DNA from 2 places in the Actinacidiphila sp. DG2A-62 genome. Region 1 is predicted to be linked to the other one. Evidence: predicted binding sites of a transcription regulator. Region 1 holds the regulator's gene; the other holds the start of a gene.
The links. Region 1 encodes HspR, which represses chaperone genes until heat shock. Its sites were predicted from a motif close to TTGAGNNNNNNNNNCTCAA; they were not measured.

Region 1 (8,682 bases):
TTCTCCACCTCGTCCAGCAGCACCACGCTGTACGGCCTGCGGCGCACCGCCTCGGTCAGCTGGCCGCCCTCCTCGTAGCCGACGTAGCCGGGGGGCGCGCCGACCAGCCGGGCCACCGAGTGCTTCTCGCCGTACTCGCTCATGTCGATGCGGACCATCGCCCGCTCGTCGTCGAAGAGGAAGTCCGCGAGCGCCTTGGCCAGCTCCGTCTTGCCGACGCCGGTCGGGCCGAGGAAGAGGAAGGAGCCGGTGGGCCGGTCCGGGTCGGCGATGCCGGAGCGCGAGCGCCGCACCGCGTCGGAGACCGCGCGCACCGCCTCGGTCTGGCCGATCAGCCGGCGGCCCAGCTCGTCCTCCATCCGCAGCAGCTTCTGCGTCTCGCCCTCCATCAGCCGCCGGCCGGGATGCCGGTCCAGGCCGCGACGACGTCGGCGATGTCGTCCGGGCCGACCTCCTCCTTGACCATGGTCTCCTGCGCCGCGGCCTCCTGCTCCTCCCGGGTGGCCTCCTCCAGCTCGGCCTCCAGCCGGGGCTTCTCGCCGTACAGCAGCTTGGAGGCGGTCTCGAAGTCGCCGTCGCGCTGGGCGCGCTCGATCCGGGTGTCGATGTCGTCCAGGTGCTCCTTGAGCTCGCCGACCCGGTTCAGGCCCTGCTTCTCCTTCTCCCAGCGGGCGGTCAGGCCGCGCAGCTCCTCCTCCCGGTCGGCGAGGTCCTTGCGGAGCTTGTCCAGGCGCTGCACCGAGCCGGGGTCGGTCTCGTTCTTCAGCGCCATCTCCTCCATCCGCAGCCGGTCGACCGAGCGCTGCAGTTCGTCGATCTCGACCGGCGAGGAGTCGATCTCCATCCGCAGCCGGGACGCGGACTCGTCCACCAGGTCGATGGCCTTGTCGGGGAGGAAGCGGGAGGTGATGTAGCGGTCGGACAAGGTGGCCGCGGCCACCAGTGCCGAGTCCGCGATCTGCACCTTGTGGTGGGCCTCGTAGCGGCCCTTGAGCCCGCGCAGGATCGCCACGGTGTCCTCGACCGACGGCTCGGCGACCAGCACCTGCTGGAAGCGCCGCTCCAGCGCCGGGTCCTTCTCGATCCGCTCGCGGTACTCGTCCAGGGTGGTCGCGCCGACCATCCGCAGCTCGCCGCGGGCCAGCATCGGCTTGAGCATGTTGCCCGCGTCCATCGCGGAGTCGCCGCCGGCGCCCGCGCCGACCACGGTGTGCAGCTCGTCGATGAAGGTGATGATCCGGCCGTCGCTGTCCTTGATCTCGGCCAGCACGGCCTTCAGCCGCTCCTCGAACTCGCCGCGGAACTTCGCGCCGGCCACCATCGCGCCCAGGTCGAGCGAGACCAGCCGCTTGTTGCGCAGCGACTCGGGCACGTCGCCCTTGACGATGCGCTGGGCCAGGCCCTCGACCACCGCGGTCTTGCCGACGCCGGGCTCGCCGATCAGCACCGGGTTGTTCTTGGTGCGCCGGGACAGCACCTGCACCACGCGGCGGATCTCCGCGTCCCGGCCGATCACCGGGTCGAGCCGGCCCTCGCGGGCGGCGGCGGTGAAGTCGGTGCCGTACTTCTCCAGCGCCTTGTACGTGTCCTCCGGGTCCTGGCTGGTCACCCGCTGCCCTCCCCGCGCGGTCTCGAACGCGTCGAGGAGCCTGCGTCCGCTCGCGCCCTCCTTGGTGAGCGCCTCGCCGGCCGGGCCGCCCTTGACGGCGATCCCGATCAGCAGGTGCTCGGTCGACAGGTACGCGTCGCCCAGCTCCTTGGCGCGCTCGGAGGCGTCGGCGATCACGGCGAGCATGTCACGGTTCGCCTGCGGGGGCGCCACGGTCGAGCCCTGGACCTTCGGCAGCGCGGCGACCAGGCGCTCGGCGTCGGCGCGCACGGCGGCCGGGTCGGCGCCCGCGGCGGCGAGCAGGTCCAGGACGTTCTCGTTGTCCGTGCCGCTCAACAGGGCGAGCAGCAGGTGCGCGGGCGTCAGGTCGGGGTTGCCCTCGGCGACGGCCCGGGTGTTGGCGGCGTTGATCGCCTCCCGGCTCTTGTTGGTCAGCTCGGCGTCCACGGGCGCGGGTTCCCTCCTGGGTCGTGACGGTCCACGGTCGGTTCACGGTCGTGTGTCTGGGATGAGCGAGCTTGCCCCATCCACCATGAGACAAGTTGAGTCTACCTCACTCAAGGCACAGGCGGGCGGTCTTTCACCCCCGGGAACGGCCCGCCTATCCTGCGCGGATGACGCACTCCATGGACGCCTCCGGCGCCGACGTGCACGGCGAGGCCGCCGCCCTGCGCGAGACGGCCGCCGCCTGCCCGGTCTCCCTGCCCGGCGGGGTGGACGCGGTGATCGTCTCCCGGTACCGCGAGCTGCGGGACTTCCTGACCGACCCCAGGGTGGCCAAGAACGCCCGGCACTTCGCCGCCTACCAGCAGGGGCGGGTACCCGAGCAGTGGCAGCTCAACGCCTTCGCGCTGGTCGACGGCATGACCACGGCCGACGGCGAGGACCACCGGCGGCTGCGCGGGCTGGCGTCCACGGCGTTCACCCCGCGCCGGGTGGCCGGGCTGCGGCCGTGGATCGAGCGGCTGGCCGCCGGCCTGGTCGCCGCGCTGCCCGGGCACGCCGACGCCGACGGCGTGGTGGACCTGCGCCGGCACTTCGCGTACCCGCTGCCCATGGAGGTGGTGTGCGAGCTGCTCGGCGTGGACACCGCCCACCGCGACCGGCTGCACACGCTGACCCACAAGCTGGTCAGCACCTCCAGCGGCGGCCCCGACGCGATGGCCGCGCAGGCCGAGCTCCACGCGATCCTGGCGCGGGTGGCCCGCGACCGCAGGGCCGCGCCCGGCGACGACCTGACCAGCGCGCTGATCGCGGCCCGCGACGAGAGCCTGGACGGCGGCGCGCAGCGGCTCAGCGACCAGGAGCTGGCCGGCACCCTGCTGCTGATGATCGTGGCCGGCCACGAGACCACCCTCAACCTCATCGCCAACGCCGTCCGCGCCCTGTGCGGGCACCGCGACCAGCTCGCGGCCGTGCTGCGCGGCGAGGTCGGCTGGGACGCGGTGGTGGAGGAGACGCTGCGCTGGGACAGCCCGGTGGCCAGCTTCCCCTTCCGCTACCCGGTCGAGGACGTCGTCGTGGACGGTGTCACGGTGCCGCGCGGCACCCCGGTGCTCGCCGGATACGCCGCCGCGGGGCGCGACCCGCGCGCGTACGGCCCCGACGCCGACCGCTTCGACGTCACCCGCGCCGGCGTACGCCACCTGTCATTCGGGCACGGCGCGCACTACTGCCTGGGCGCGCCGCTGGCCCGCCTGGAGGCGGTGACCGCGCTGCGCACCCTGTACGCCGCGCACCCCGGGCTCACCCTCGCCGTGCCGGACGCGGAGCTGCCGCCGCTGCCCGGATTCGTCGGCGCGGGGGTCGCGGCGCTGCCCGTGCGGCTGGGCTGAGCGGGCCTACGTCCGCCGCGGCCGCGGGGGGCGTACGTCGTGGGGGTGGTCTTCCGCCGCGGCGGGCCGGCCCGGCGCCGCGCCCGGCTACCCTCGGCCCATGGCCCGCCGCGACCCCCGCTCGCCCGACCCCGCCTACCTGGACTTCTGGCGCGAGCGCCACCTGTGCACGCTGACCACGCCGCGCGCGGACGGCACCCCGCACGTGGTGCCGGTCGGCGTGACGTACGACCCCGGGGCGGGACTCGCCCGGGTGACCACCAACACCGGCAGCGCCAAGGCCGCGCACGTGCGGCAGGCGGGGGCGGCGGGCGCGCGGGTGGCGGTCTGCCAGGTCGAGGGGCGGCGCTGGGCCACGCTGGAGGGGATCGCGACGGTCAGCGAGGACCCGGCCAGGATCGCCGAGGCGGTGCGCCGCTACGCCGAGCGCTACGGGCGCACGCCCGCGCCGAACCCGGACCGGGTGGTCATCGAGATCGCGCTGACCCGCGCGATGGGCTCGGTCTGAGGGACTGCCCCGCCGGGTCCGCGAAGGCCGTGGAGGCAGCCGGGAAGCCGGGCAGCCGGGACAGCCGGGACAGCCGCAGCGAGCCGGGGGCGCCGCGCCGGGCGCCGTCCGACCTCACACCGAGACGCGCGTGACCTTATCCAGGAACGCGGCCACGTTGCGCCGCGTGCGCGCGATCTGCTCCTCCAGCGTCAGCGTCTCCTCCATGCGCTTGGCCAGCGCGGAGGTCTTCTTCCCGCGCACGTACAGCGAGCACGCGAGGTCGGCGCACATGTAGAGCCCGACGGTGTTGCCCTGTCGGCCCGCGGGCCCGGCCAGGGGGGCGGCGAGCAGGTCCACCCCGCCGCCGCTGTGCCCGGTCAGGCACAGCCCGCACAAGCTGCTGCGCAGCAGGCTGCGCCGGGCGCCCGGCGCGACGCGCAGCGTCACGCCCACCGGACCGCCGCCGGCCGTGCGGTCGGCCGGGCCGCCGTCCGTCCCGTCGCCGCCGTCCGTCCCGCCGCCGCCGTCCGCCGGGACGACCAGATACGCCCGGTCCGGCGCGCCCGGGTCCCGCCAGCCCAGGAAGTCCAGGTCGGCCCATGGCCGCTCCGCGAGGTCGCGCGGCAGGTTCAGCCGCTTCGCCTCCCCCTTCGAGCAGTTCACGAAGGACGCGCGGATCTCGGCCTCGGACAGTGGTTCCATGCTGCCGACGCTACGCGGCTCCCCCGCGCGGTGTCGCCGCAATTTTCCCGCCCGGCGGGGCCGGTCCCCCGCCGGGCGCCTCGCTCAGCCCTCGCGCTTGGGGCGCCAGACCACCAGCGCGCTGGTGTGCTGGACGTCCTGGTACGGGACCAGGTCGCGGCGGTAGGAGGCGTGGACGGCGGCCTCGCGCTGCTGGATCACCGCGGCCGCGCCCTCGACCGCCGCGGACAGCTCCGCGACGCGCGCCTGGAGCGCGGCGACCTGGTTCTCCAGTTCGATGATCCGCTTGATGCCGGCCAGGTTGATGCCCTCGTCCTGCGACAGCCGCTGCACCTCGCGCAGCTGCTGGATGTCGCGGGCGGAGTAGCGCCGGCCGCGGCCGGCGGCGCGGTCGGGGGACACCAGGCCGAGCCGGTCGTACTGCCGCAGGGTCTGCGGGTGCAGCCCGGACAGCTCGGCCGCCACCGAGATGACGTAGACCGGCGTCTCCTCGGTCAGCTGGTAGGGGTTGCGGGGCGCACGCGGTCCGCGCGCACCGCCGCCCACCGGCCCGCCTCCCATCCCGGCGCCGCCGTCGATGCTCATCTGCTCACGCTCCCTTTGCGGCCTTGAACAGCTCCTCCCGCGGATCGGTGTCCGCGGTCGCTTCCCGGTACGCCTCCAGTGCGTCCAGCGCCTTGCCCTCGGTCTTGTCCGGCACCGCCACCTCGACGGTCACCAGCAGGTCGCCGCGCGAGCCGTCCTTGCGGACCGCCCCCTTGCCGCGGGCCCGCAGCGTACGCCCGTTGGGCGTGCCGGCGGGCAGCTTCAGGGTCACCGGGGGCCCGCCCAGCGTGGGCACCCTGATCTCGCCGCCCAGCGCCGCCTCGACGAAGGTCACCGGCACGGTGACCGTCAGGTTGGCGTCCCTGCGGCCGAAGACCGGGTGCCGGCCGACGTGCACGACCACGTAGAGATCGCCCGCCGGGCCGCCGCGCTCGCCGGGGGCGCCCTTGCCGCGCAGCCGGATGCGCTGCCCGTCGGTCACGCCGGCCGGGATGCGGACCTGCATGGTGCGCGAGCTCTTGGCCCGCCCGCTGCCGTGGCAGACCTCGCAGGGGTTCTCCGCGATCAGCCCGCGACCCTTGCAGTCCACGCACGGGTCGGTGAGCGAGAAGCCGCCACCGCCGCCGCGCGAGACCTGCCCGGTGCCGACGCAGGTCGGGCACACCCGGGGCGTGCCGTTCTTGTCGCCGGTGCCGGAACACGCCTTGCACGGCGCCTGCGAGGACATCCGCAGCGGGACCGTGGCGCCGTCCACCGCCTCGGTGAAGCTGAGCGTCACCTCGGACTCGATGTCCTGGCCGCGCCGCGGCTGCACCCGGGTGGCGCCGCCGCGGTTGAACAGGCCGCCGAACACGTCGCCCAGGCCGCCGCCGAAGCCGCCGCCCTGGCCGCCGCCTCCGCCGGGCGCGCCGCCGGCGCCGCCGAAGAGGTCGCCGAGGTCGAAGTTGAAGCCGCCGGTGCCGCCGCCGGCGCCCGGCCCGGGGCGGAAGCCGCCGTTGCCGAACAGCGCGCGGCCCTCGTCGTACTCCTTGCGGCGCTTGGCGTCCGACAGCACGTCGTTGGCCTCGGAGATCTCCTTGAAGCGCTCCTCGGCCTTCGCGTCGCCCTTGTTGGCGTCCGGGTGGAACTCACGGGCGAGCTTGCGGTACGCCTTCTTGATCTCCGCGTCGGTGGCGTCCTTGGGCACGCCGAGAACCTTGTACAGGTCCTTCTCCAACAGGTCCCTGCTGATGCTCATCCCCGACGTCCCTCCTCTCCGACCTGCTCCGACCCCCGCGCGCCCCGGGCGGTCCCGCGCCACGCGGTCCCGCCCGGCGCGGACGCGCGCGCCGCGTCCGCACCGGGCGCCCGGTCAGCCCTCGTCCGGGCCACCGGTCTCCTCGTCCGGCTGCTGCCTGCCGTCCTCGTCCTGGTCCTCCTCGGCGCCCTTGGCACCCGGCCCGTTCCCGCCGGCCTTGCCGGCCTTCTCGGCGGCCTCGTCCTTGCCGTGGCTGCCGGGCTGGGGCTCGGCGACCGCGACCCGGGCGGGCCGGAGATTGCGCTCCCCGATGCGGTACCCGGGCTGGAGGATCTGCACGCATGTGGTCTGCGTGACATCCGGCGAGTAACTGTGCATCAGGGCCTCGTGCACCAGCGGGTCGAAGGCCTCGCCCTCCTTGCCGAACTGCTGCAGCCCCAGCTTGGCGGCCACCGTCTCCAGCGACTCGGCCACCGACTTGAAGCCGCCGACCAGTTCGCCGTGCTCACGCGCCCGGCCGATGTCGTCCAGCACCGGGAGCAGTTCGGTCAGCAGATTGGCGATCGCGATCTCCCTGACCGCGACGCGGTCCCGCTCCACCCTCCTGCGGTAGTTCTGGTACTCGGCCTGCAGCCGCTGGAGGTCGCCCGTGCGCTCGTTGAGCGCGGTGCGCACCTGGTCCAGCTGGGCCCGCAGGGCGGTGACTTCCTTCGCGGTCGCGTCCCCGCCCGGGGCCGCCCGGCCCGCCGGGCCCGCCTGCTCGGCGGTCCCGGCGTCCTTGGCGCCGTCCTTGTCGTCCGGCTTGTCGGCGGCCTCGGAGGGGACGTCGGGCTCCTCGAAGCCCTTCGGCTCCTCCGTCACGCGGCACCATCCCTCTTGCCGTTCTCGTCGTCGACGATCTCGGCGTCCACCACGTCGTCGTCGGCGGCCTGGTCGGCGCCGGCGCCGTCACCGGGCGCACCGGCGGTCGCGGAGGCGCCGCCCTCGGCCTGCGCGTTGGCGTAGAGCGCCTGGCCGAGCTTCTGGCTGGTCGCCGCGACCTTCTCGCTGGCCTCGCGGATCGCCGCGGTGTTGGCCTCGTCGGTCGACTCGTTCTTCAGCTTCTCCTTGAGGTCCGCGATCGCGGTCTCGACCTCGGACCTGACGTCCTCGGGGAGCTTGTCCTTGTTGTCCGCGATGAACTTCTCGGTCTGGTAGACGAGCTGCTCGCCCTGGTTGCGGGTCTCGGCCGCCTCGCGCCTGCGGTGGTCCTCGTCGGCGTACTGCTCGGCCTCCTGGCGCATCCGGTCGACCTCGTCCTTGGGCAGCGAGGAGCCGCCGGTGACGGTCATCCGCTGCTCCTTGCCGGTGCCCAGGTCCTTCGCGCCGACGTGCATGATGCCGTTGGCGTCGATGTCGAAGGTGACCTCGATCTGGGGCATCCCGCGCGGGGCCGGCGGCAGGCCGGTCAGCTCGAACATCCCGAGCTTCTTGTTGTACGCCGCGATCTCGCGCTCGCCCTGGTAGACCTGGATCTGCACCGACGGCTGGTTGTCCTCGGCGGTGGTGAAGATCTCCGAGCGCTTGGTCGGGATCGTGGTGTTGCGCTCGATCAGCTTGGTCATGATGCCGCCCTTGGTCTCGATGCCCAGGGACAGCGGGGTGACGTCGAGCAGCAGGACGTCCTTGACCTCGCCCTTGAGGACGCCGGCCTGCAGGGACGCGCCGATGGCGACGACCTCGTCCGGGTTGACGCCCTTGTTGGCCTCCTTGCCGCCGGTCAGCTCGCGCACCAGCTCGGCGACGGCGGGCATGCGGGTGGAGCCGCCGACCAGGACCACGTGGTCGATCTCGGACAGCTGGATGCCGGCGTCCTTGATGACGTTGTGGAACGGGGTCTTGCAGCGCTCCAGCAGGTCCGCGGTGAGCTGCTGGAACTGCGCCCGGGTGAGCTTCTCGTCCAGGTGCAGCGGGCCCTCGGCGGAGGCGGTGATGTAGGGCAGGTTGATCGACGTCTCGGTCGACGAGGACAGCTCGATCTTCGCCTTCTCGGCGGCCTCGCGCAGACGCTGCAGCGCCATCTTGTCCTTGGCCAGGTCGACGCCGTGGCCGGACTGGAACTGCTTGACCAGGTAGTCCACGACGCGCTGGTCCCAGTCGTCGCCGCCGAGGTGGTTGTCGCCGTTGGTGGCCTTCACCTCGACCACGCCGTCGCCGATCTCCAGCAGCGACACGTCGAAGGTGCCGCCGCCGAGGTCGAAGACCAGGATGGTCTGGTCGTCCT
Region 2 (8,682 bases), 1.3 Mb from region 1:
TAGTCCATCGAGCCGACGCCGAGGATCATCGACTGGCCGGGCATCAGCCGCGGCACCGAGTGCACGGTGCCCAGGCCCCCGGGGTTGGTCAGCGACGCGGTGACGCCGGTGAAGTCGTCCATCGTCAGCTTGCCGCTGCGGGCCCGGCGGACGATGTCCTCGTACGCCTGCCAGAACTCGAAGAAGTTCAGCGTCTCGGCCTGCTTGATGGCGGCGACGACGAGCTGGCGGTCGCCGTTGGGCTTGACCAGGTCGATGGCCAGGCCCAGGTTGACGTGGTCGGGCTTGACCAGCGTCGGCTTGCCGTCCTTCTCGTCGTAGTGCCAGTTCATCGACGGCATGGCCTTCAGCGCCTGGACCATCGCGTAGCCGATGACGTGGGTGAAGGAGACCTTGCCGCCGCGGGCGCGCTTGAGGTGGTTGTTGATGACGATGCGGTTGTCGAACAGCAGCTTCACCGGGATCGCGCGGACCGAGGTGGCGGTCGGCAGCTCCAGCGAGGCGTTCATGTTCTTGGCCACGGCGGCGGCCGGGCCGCGCAGCGGCACGTACTCGGTGGCCGCGGGCTCGGCGGGGCCGGACGCGGCGGGCTTGGCGGCGGCGGGCTTGGCAGCGGGCTTCGCGGGCGCGGCGGCGGGCGCGGGCTGCGCGGCGGCGGGCTTGGCCGGCGCGGGCTGCGCGGGCGCTGCGGGGGCCTGGGCGGCGGGTGCGGCCTGGGCGGCCGCGGCCGGCTGCGCGGGGGCGGCGGCGGGCGCCGGCGTGGCGGCGGCCGGTGCCGCGGGGGCTGCCGGGGCGGTGGCCTGCGGCGCCGGGACGACCGGCGCGGCGGCGGCGGGAGCGGCGGCCTGGGCGGCCGCGGGACCCGCGGCCTGCACGGCGCGCTTCGCGGCGCCCGAGGCGCCGCCCTCACCCGCGGGCGCGGCCGGGGCGGCCGAGCCGTCCGGCTTGTAGTCCGCGAAGAAGTCCCACCAGGCTCGGTCTACCGAGTTCGGGTCCTGGAGGTACTGCTGGTAGATCTCGTCGACGAGCCACTCGTTCGGGCCGAAACCCGCAGCGGGGCCATCGCCCGGCGCGTCCTGTTCGGTCGAGACACTAGAGCTATTGGGGGACTGTGGCGACACGGCGGTAACCGCCCTCTTCCGCTTCACAAGATGGTGGACAGCGGGAATAAAGGCTACGCCTACCGGACCCCTTCCCGCAGGCCCGGGGCCCAGGCGTCGCGTACGTCACACCGAAGATGCGGTTTCAGGGCCGTGTTTGGCGGGAAAGTGGTCCCTCTTATGGGTTGCCCGGCGACGAGGGCCGGGGATCGCCCGCCGGCTCCGCCGGTTCCGTCCGCGGCTGCTTCGGCAGCTGCGGACGCCCCGGCAGCGTGACGTGCATGCGGCAGCCGCGCGGCGACTCGGCGACCTCGATGCGGCCGCCGTGCAGGTCCACCGCCCAGCGCGCGATCGCCAGGCCCAGGCCGGTACCGCCGTCGCGGCCCGGGTGGGAGCCGCGGTGGAAGCGCTCGAAGACCCGGCCGCGGTCGGCCTCGGGGATGCCCGGGCCCTCGTCGCGCACCTCCAGGTCCAGGCTGCCGGGCTCCGGGCCGCCGCGGGCCCGCACCGTGACCCGGCCGCCGGGCGGGCTGTGCTTGACCGCGTTGTCGACCAGGTTGGCGACCACCTGGTGCAGCCGCTCGCCGTCGGCGTACGCGGTCAGCTCCGGCGGCCGGACGTCCAGGTGCAGGTGCACGTCGGCGCGCGGGCGCGAGCGCGACCCGGTGGCCTTGGTGCTCTCCATGCCCAGGCTCGCGGTCTTCAGCACCGCCGACAGGTACGGCCACACCTCGAACCGCTTGGCGTCCAGTCGCACCGCGCCGCTGTCCAGCCGGGACAGGTCGAGCAGCTGGCCGACCAGCTTGCCCAGCCGCTCGGTCTGCCGCAGCGCCAGCCGCATGGTCTCCGGGTCCGCCGCGGACACCCCGTCCACGACGTTCTCCAGCACCGCGCGCAGCGCCGCGATCGGCGTCTTCAGCTCGTGTGAGACATTCGCCACCAGTTCCTTGCGGTGCCGGTCGACGGCGTCCAGGTCGGCCGCCATCCGGTTGAACGTCTCGGCCAGCTCGCCGACCTCGTCGCGGCGCACCCGGGCCACCCGGCGGCTGTAGTCGCCGCCGGCCATCGCCCGCGCCACCGCCGTCATCTCCCGGATCGGCGCGGTCAGCCCGGTCGCCATGATCTGGGTGATCAGCAGGCAGGCGATGATCGAGAAGATGGTGATGACGCGGATCTCGGTCGCCGAGTGGATGGCGACGATCACCAGCAGTGTGGTGATGCCCACCGAGAGCAGCACCAGGCCCTGCATCGCGGCCTTGATCGACCGCAGCGGGTCCCACGGCCGCAGCGCCTCCCACGCCCGGCGCCGCCACCCGGTCACCGCGCGGCCCCCGCTGCTGCGTCCCCTCCGGTCATGCCCGGCATCCTGCCAGCCTCACGGGGCGGGCGTCTCCAGCGCGTAGCCGACGCCGTGCACGGTGCGGATGCGCTCGGCGCCGATCTTCCGCCGCAGGGCCTTGACGTGGCTGTCGACCGTGCGGGTGCCGGACGCGTCGGCCCAGTCCCACACCTCGGCCAGCAGTTGCTCGCGGGAGAGCACCGCGCGCGGCTGCTGCGCCAGGCACACCAGCAATTCGAACTCGGTCGGCGTCAGGTGCACGTCGGAGCCCCTGACCCGGACCCGGCGCTGGGCGTGGTCGATCTCCAGGTCGCCGAGCTGGATGCTGGCGCCGCGCGGGCTGTGCGCGGCCGCCGCGGCCCGCTCCACCCGGCGCAGCAGCACGTGCACCCGGGCGGCCAGCTCGCGCATCGAGAACGGCTTGGTCATGTAGTCGTCGGCGCCGACGCCCAGGCCGACCAGCATGTCCGTCTCGTCGTCACGGGCGGTGAGCATCAGCACCGACACCGGCCGGTCGGCCTGCACCCTGCGGCAGACCTCCAGGCCGTCGTACCCGGGCAGCATCACGTCCAGGACCAGCAGGTCGGGCTGCCAGGCGTGGGCCGCGTCCACCGCGGAGGGGCCGTCGCCCGCCGTCCGCACCTGGAACCCCTCGGCCTGCAGCCGGGCGGCGATCGCCTGCCCTATCGTCTGGTCGTCCTCGACCACCAGCACCCGGCGCTGCGCACCGGCCGTCTGCGTGCTGTCCACGTCCGCCCCACAAGGTCGTCACAATTACCGGCAGCGTACGGGGCGGGCCGCTGCCCTGACTATGACGCCTTCACGCCGTGACGCCATCGTGCATCAGCCCCTGAGGCCGATGTGGACCACGTCGGGCACCCCGCGCGAGACCGGGACGCGCGTGCTGCGCACCCCGGTGAACCCCGCTTCCCGCAGCGCCTTCTCGAACGCGGCCGAGGGCTGCGCGGACCACACGGCGAGCACGCCGCCCGGTTCGAGCCGCTCCCGGCAGGCGTCAAGGCCGCTGGGGCTGTAGAGACTGCCGTTGTTCTCGGTTACTGTCCAGTCAGGTCCGTTGTCGATGTCCAGGCACAGGGCGTGGTAGCGGCGTCCGCCGGCCCGCATCCACTCCACCAGGTCCTCGCGGACCACCCGCACCCGGGGGTCGTCCAGCGCGTGCGCGGAGTACGCCGCCAGCGGCCCCGCGGTGTGCCACCGCACCACCGCGGCCTCCCGCTCGACCACCGCGATCTCGCCCCAGCGCGGCTCGGCCGCCGCCCTGGCCAGCGAGAAGCCCACGCCGAGGCCGCCGATCAGCACGCTCAGTCCGGACCTGCCCGGCTCGCGCGCGTCCAGCGCGGCCAGCGCCTCGTCCACCAGCAGGCGCTCAGAGCGGCCGTCGGAGGTGTCCATCAGGAAGCAGCCGTTGGCGATGATCTCGTAGTGCTCGCCGTTCCTGCGCAGCACCACCTCGCCGTACGGCCCCTCCCGCCGGTCCAGCACGACGGGCGCGGGCGCGGGGCTCGGGACGGGCGGCATGCGCCCATTGTGGCCGAGCCGCCGCGGCGGCCCGTGCCCGCCCCCCGCCTGGGCGCACCGCCCCGCCGCGGAGCCGGACCGGGTGATCGCTGTGGGCGAACACGGGTGCGGGAACACCGTGCCGGGGTGATGAGTTGAGTCAGGCGTACTCAACTTGCTTGCTTAGGGAGCGATCATGGCGTTTGAGCCGCAGAGTTCCAACCTCACCCTCCCCGTTCTCCCCCTGGACGACGAGGTCGTCCTGCCCGGCATGGTCGTGCCCCTCGACCTCACCGACACCGAGGTCCGCGCCGCCGTCGACGCCGCGCGCAGCGCTGCCACCGGCGGCGAGAAGCCGCGGGTGCTGCTGGTGCCGCGGATCGACGGCGAGTACGCCGGCATCGGCACGCTCGGCACCGTCGAGCAGGTCGGCCGCCTCTCCGACGGCGACCCCGGCGCGGTCATCCGCGGGCGTTCCCGGGTGCGCATCGGCGCCGGCACCACCGGCCCCGGCGGCGCGCTGTGGGTCGAGGGCGCCGTCGTCGAGGAGCCCGCGCCCACCGAGGCGCCCGGCACGATCGCCGAGCTGATGAAGGAGTACAAGGCCCTGGCCGCCGGCTGGCTGCGCAAGCGCGGCGCCTGGCAGGTCGTGGACCGGGTGCAGCAGATCGACGACCCGGGCCAGCTGGCCGACAACTCCGGCTACTCGCCGTTCCTCACCACCGAGCAGCGCATCGAGCTGCTGGAGACCGCCGACCCGGTCGCCCGGCTGCGGCTGGCCGTGCAGCGGCTCAAGGACCACCTGGCCGAGCAGGACGTCGCCGAGACGATCCGCAAGGACGTCCAGGAGGGCATGGAGAAGCAGCAGCGCGAGTTCCTGCTGCGCCAGCAGCTCGAAGCCGTCCGCAAGGAGCTGGCCGAGCTGAACGGCGACCCGGAGAACGAGAGCGAGGACTACCGCGCCCGCGTCGAGGCCGCCGACCTGCCGGAGAAGGTCAGGGAGGCCGCCCTGAAGGAGGTCGAGAAGCTGGAGCGCGCCTCCGACGCCTCGCCCGAGGGCTCTTGGATCAGGACCTGGCTGGACACCGTCCTCGAACTGCCGTGGAACACCACCACCGAGGACACCTACGACGTGGCCGGCGCCCGGGCGGTGCTGGACGCCGACCACGCGGGCCTGGACGACGTGAAGGAGCGCATCACCGAGTACCTGGCGGTGCGCAAGCGCCGGGCCGAGCGCGGCCTCGGCGTGGTCGGCGGGCGCCGCGGGGGCGCGGTGCTGGCCCTGGTCGGCCCGCCCGGCGTCGGCAAGACGTCCCTGGGCGAGTCGGTGGCCCGCGCGATGGGCCGCACCTTCGTGCGGGTCGCGCTCGGCGGCGTCCGCGACGAGGCGGAGATCCGCGGCCACCGCAGGACCTACGTGGGCGCGCTGCCCGGCCGGATCGTCCGCGCCATCAAGGAGGCCGGGTCGATGAACCCGGTGGTGCTGCTCGACGAGGTCGACAAGGTCGGCTCGGACTACCGCGGCGACCCCGCCGCCGCGCTGCTCGAAGTCCTCGACCCGGCGCAGAACCACACCTTCCGCGACCACTACCTGGAGGTCGAGCTCGACCTGTCCGACGTGGTGTTCCTGGCCACGGCGAACGTCCTGGAGGCCATCCCCGAGCCGCTGCTCGACCGGATGGAGCTGGTCAGGCTCGACGGCTACACCGAGGACGAGAAGGTCGTCATCGCCCGCGACCACCTGCTGCCCCGGCAACTGGAGCGGGCCGGCCTGGAGCCCGGCGAGGTGACCGTCGAGGAGGGCGCGTTCCGCAAGCTGGCCGGCGAGTACACCCGCGAGGCCGGGGTGCGGAATCTGGAGCGGACCATCGCGCGGATCCTGCGCAAGGTCGCCGCGCGGCACGAACTGGGCGAGCAGGAGCTGCCGTTCACCGTCGGCCCGCAGGAGCTGCGGGCGCTGATCGGCCGGCCGCACCACGTGCCGGAGTCCGCGCAGGACCCGGAGGAGCGGCGCACCGCGGTGCCGGGCGTCGCCACCGGGCTCGCGGTCACCGGCGCGGGCGGCGACGTGCTGTACATCGAGGCGTCGCTGGCCGACCCGGAGACCGGCGGCTCGGGCCTGCAGCTCACCGGCCAGCTGGGCGACGTGATGAAGGAGTCCGCGCAGATCGCGCTGTCCTTCCTGCGCTCGCACGGCGCCGAGCTGGAGCTGCCGGTCGGCGATCTGAAGGACCGCGGCGTGCACCTGCACGTGCCGGCGGGCGCGGTGCCCAAGGACGGGCCGAGCGCGGGCGTCACCATGACCACCGCGCTGGCCTCCCTGCTCTCCGGCCGTCGGGTCCGCACGGATGTGGCGATGACCGGCGAGGTGTCGCTGACCGGGCGGGTGCTGCCGATCGGCGGCGTCAAGCAGAAGCTGCTGGCCGCGCACCGCGCGGGCGTCACCACCGTGGTGATCCCCAAGCGGAACGAGCCCGACCTGGACGACGTCCCCGCCGAGATCCTCGACGCGCTCGACGTCCACGCGGTCGGCGACGTGCGCCAGGTGCTGGCGCTGGCCCTGGAGCCGGCCGCGTCCGGGGCCGAGGTCCCGCTGGCCGCGTAGCGCGCGGCCCGCGCGGGTGCCTCCCGGCCGCACGGCCGGGAGGCACCCGCGGTCCGGGCGGCCGGGGTCACCCCAGAGCGAGCGCCTGGAGCCGGGAGAGGTCGCCGTTGAAGCGGTCCTGGTCGCCGGGGAAGGTGCCGGAGTCCGCGAACTGCCAGAAGGTCTGGTAGCTGTAGCCCGCCGGGAGGGTGCCCGGGCTGGTGCTGTACCTGGCGATCCAGAACGGGCTGGTGGTGGCGAAGCCGGAGTTGTTGCCGGTGCAGGTCGACCACCAGTCGTAGGTCGAGTAGATCACCGGGTACACGCCCTCGCGCGCGTGGTACTCGTTGGCGAACGCGTGGATCCAGCTGACCATGCTCGCCTGGCTCAGGCCGTAGCAGGTCGCGCCGTACGGGTTGTACTCGATGTCCAGCGCGCCCGGCAGCGTCTTGCCGTCCGCCGACCAGCCGCCGCCGTGGGCGATGAAGTAGTCCGCCTGCGTCGCGCCGCCGGAGGTGTCGGGCGTCGCGAAGTGGTACGAGCCGCGGATCATGCCCACGTTGTACGAGCCGTTGTACTGCTGGGCGAAGTACGGGTTGGTGTACGACGTGCTCTCGGTGGCCTTGACGTAGGCGAACTTGGCGCCGTTGGCCCACGCCGTGGACCACGCGACGTTGCCCTGGTAGCCGGAGACGTCCATGCCGGGGGTCTGGGTGGCCAGCGGGGTCACCACCGTCGAGCCGGAGCCGGCGGAGGAGCCCTCGTGGGCGCGTACCGTCGAGCCCATCCAGTCGAGTTCGGGGTGGGTGACGTGGTTCGTGCCCGGGGTGGTCGCGGTGGGGGAGGTGGCCGCGCTCGCAGAACCGGGTGCGGCGACGACGAGGCCGAGCAGGGCGAGGAAGAGACCGGCCAGCAGTGCCAGCCTGGTCCGGGCCGAGCCGGGGGTACCGTGCACGACGGAGTGGCCTCCGTGAGACATGCGTGCCTCCAGGTGGGGGTGGTTCGGCAGATGGCCGGGGGGAGATGAGATGGCCATGACAGGAGCGAAGGTACGGACGCGCCCCACCCGGGGAAAGAGCCCCTGGAAACGCCTTTGGTCTACGCCTGCGAAATACTTGACGTGCTGCGGAAACCACCGTGGGTGAAGAAAACTTTCAGGCGTTGAAAGCAGGGGACACTGTGGCGCATGGCAACACCCCCGCGGCGGAGGCGCGTTCGGACGTGTGCGAGCCGGCGGACGCGGACGCCGGCGCGACCGGCGCGATGGACGCGCTGGAGCGCGAGCTGACCGTGCTGTTCCGCCGGGCCCGCTCGGTCTCCGGCGAACTGGCCCGCCAGGTGCACCCGGAGTTGGAGCCGGCCGCGTACGGCCTGCTGCTGCGGCTGGAGGAGGTCGAGCCGGAGCGGGCCACCGACCTCGCCGCGTACTTCGGCGTCGGCAAGGCCACGATGAGCCGCCAGTTGCGCGCGCTGGAGACGCTCGGGCTCGTCGCCCGCGACCAGGACCCGGCGGACGGGCGCGCGTTCCTCATGCGCCTGACCGACGAGGGCCGCGAGCGCTTCTCCCGGGTGCGCCGGGCCCGCCGCGAGAGCTACCTCGCGCAGCTGCGGGCCTGGGACCGCGCGGAGATCGCGGAGCTGTCCCGGCTGCTGCACAAGCTCAACGAGGTGTAGGCCGGCGGGGCGCGGCGGCGGCCGGGCGCGGCTCACAGCTCCACGAGGACCGCGGTCGCGTCGTCGCGGGGCTTGCCGCGGGGGACCGCGACGCCCTGCGGGTCGGCGTCCTCCAGCGCCCGGACCCGGGCGATCAGCGCGTCCGGGCCGGCCTTGCGGAGCAGCGCGAACGTGTCGGCCCAGTCGTCCGCGCCGAACACCTCGACGGCGCGGGCCGCGCCGTCGGTCAGCGCGGCCAGGGCGCGGACCGACGCGCGCGGGGTGCGGCCGGTGACCGCGCGGGCGGCGACCGCGGGGTCCGCGGCGGCGGTGAAGAAGCCGCCCTCGACGTTGCGCAGCGGCGCGACGCGCACGCCTCGGGCACGCAGCCGGTCGATCCGGTCGTCCAGGACGGCGGTCACGGTGCCGGCCCGGTCGGCGGACTCCAGCAGCAGGACCGAGTCGGAGAGCACGAGGTGCTCGACCCA

Region 2: a site for HspR is predicted at 4,113-4,131, ahead of lon (endopeptidase La). Genes of this name have one in related genera too.

The regions. Positions count from the first base shown of each region.
Region 1 covers NZ_JAYMGI010000002.1:4,742,733-4,751,414, reverse strand. Annotated here, with positions in the region: partial or broken gene clpB (ATP-dependent chaperone ClpB) at 1-2,056, opposite strand, end outside; gene VSR01_RS21260 (cytochrome P450 family protein) at 2,224-3,444, shown strand; gene VSR01_RS21255 (pyridoxamine 5'-phosphate oxidase family protein) at 3,545-3,952, shown strand; gene VSR01_RS21250 (FBP domain-containing protein) at 4,067-4,636, opposite strand; gene VSR01_RS21245 (heat shock protein transcriptional repressor HspR) at 4,721-5,197, opposite strand; gene dnaJ (molecular chaperone DnaJ) at 5,226-6,419, opposite strand; gene grpE (nucleotide exchange factor GrpE) at 6,534-7,280, opposite strand; gene dnaK (molecular chaperone DnaK) at 7,277-8,682, opposite strand, start outside.
Region 2 covers NZ_JAYMGI010000002.1:6,011,296-6,019,977, forward strand. Annotated here, with positions in the region: gene VSR01_RS27010 (multifunctional oxoglutarate decarboxylase/oxoglutarate dehydrogenase thiamine pyrophosphate-binding subunit/dihydrolipoyllysine-residue succinyltransferase subunit) at 1-1,121, opposite strand, end outside; gene VSR01_RS27015 (sensor histidine kinase) at 1,279-2,421, opposite strand; gene VSR01_RS27020 (response regulator transcription factor) at 2,476-3,189, opposite strand; gene VSR01_RS27025 (spermidine synthase) at 3,283-3,978, opposite strand; gene lon (endopeptidase La) at 4,154-6,562, shown strand; gene VSR01_RS27035 (lysozyme) at 6,630-7,520, opposite strand; gene VSR01_RS27040 (MarR family winged helix-turn-helix transcriptional regulator) at 7,805-8,215, shown strand; partial or broken gene VSR01_RS27045 (hypothetical protein) at 8,248-8,682, opposite strand, start outside.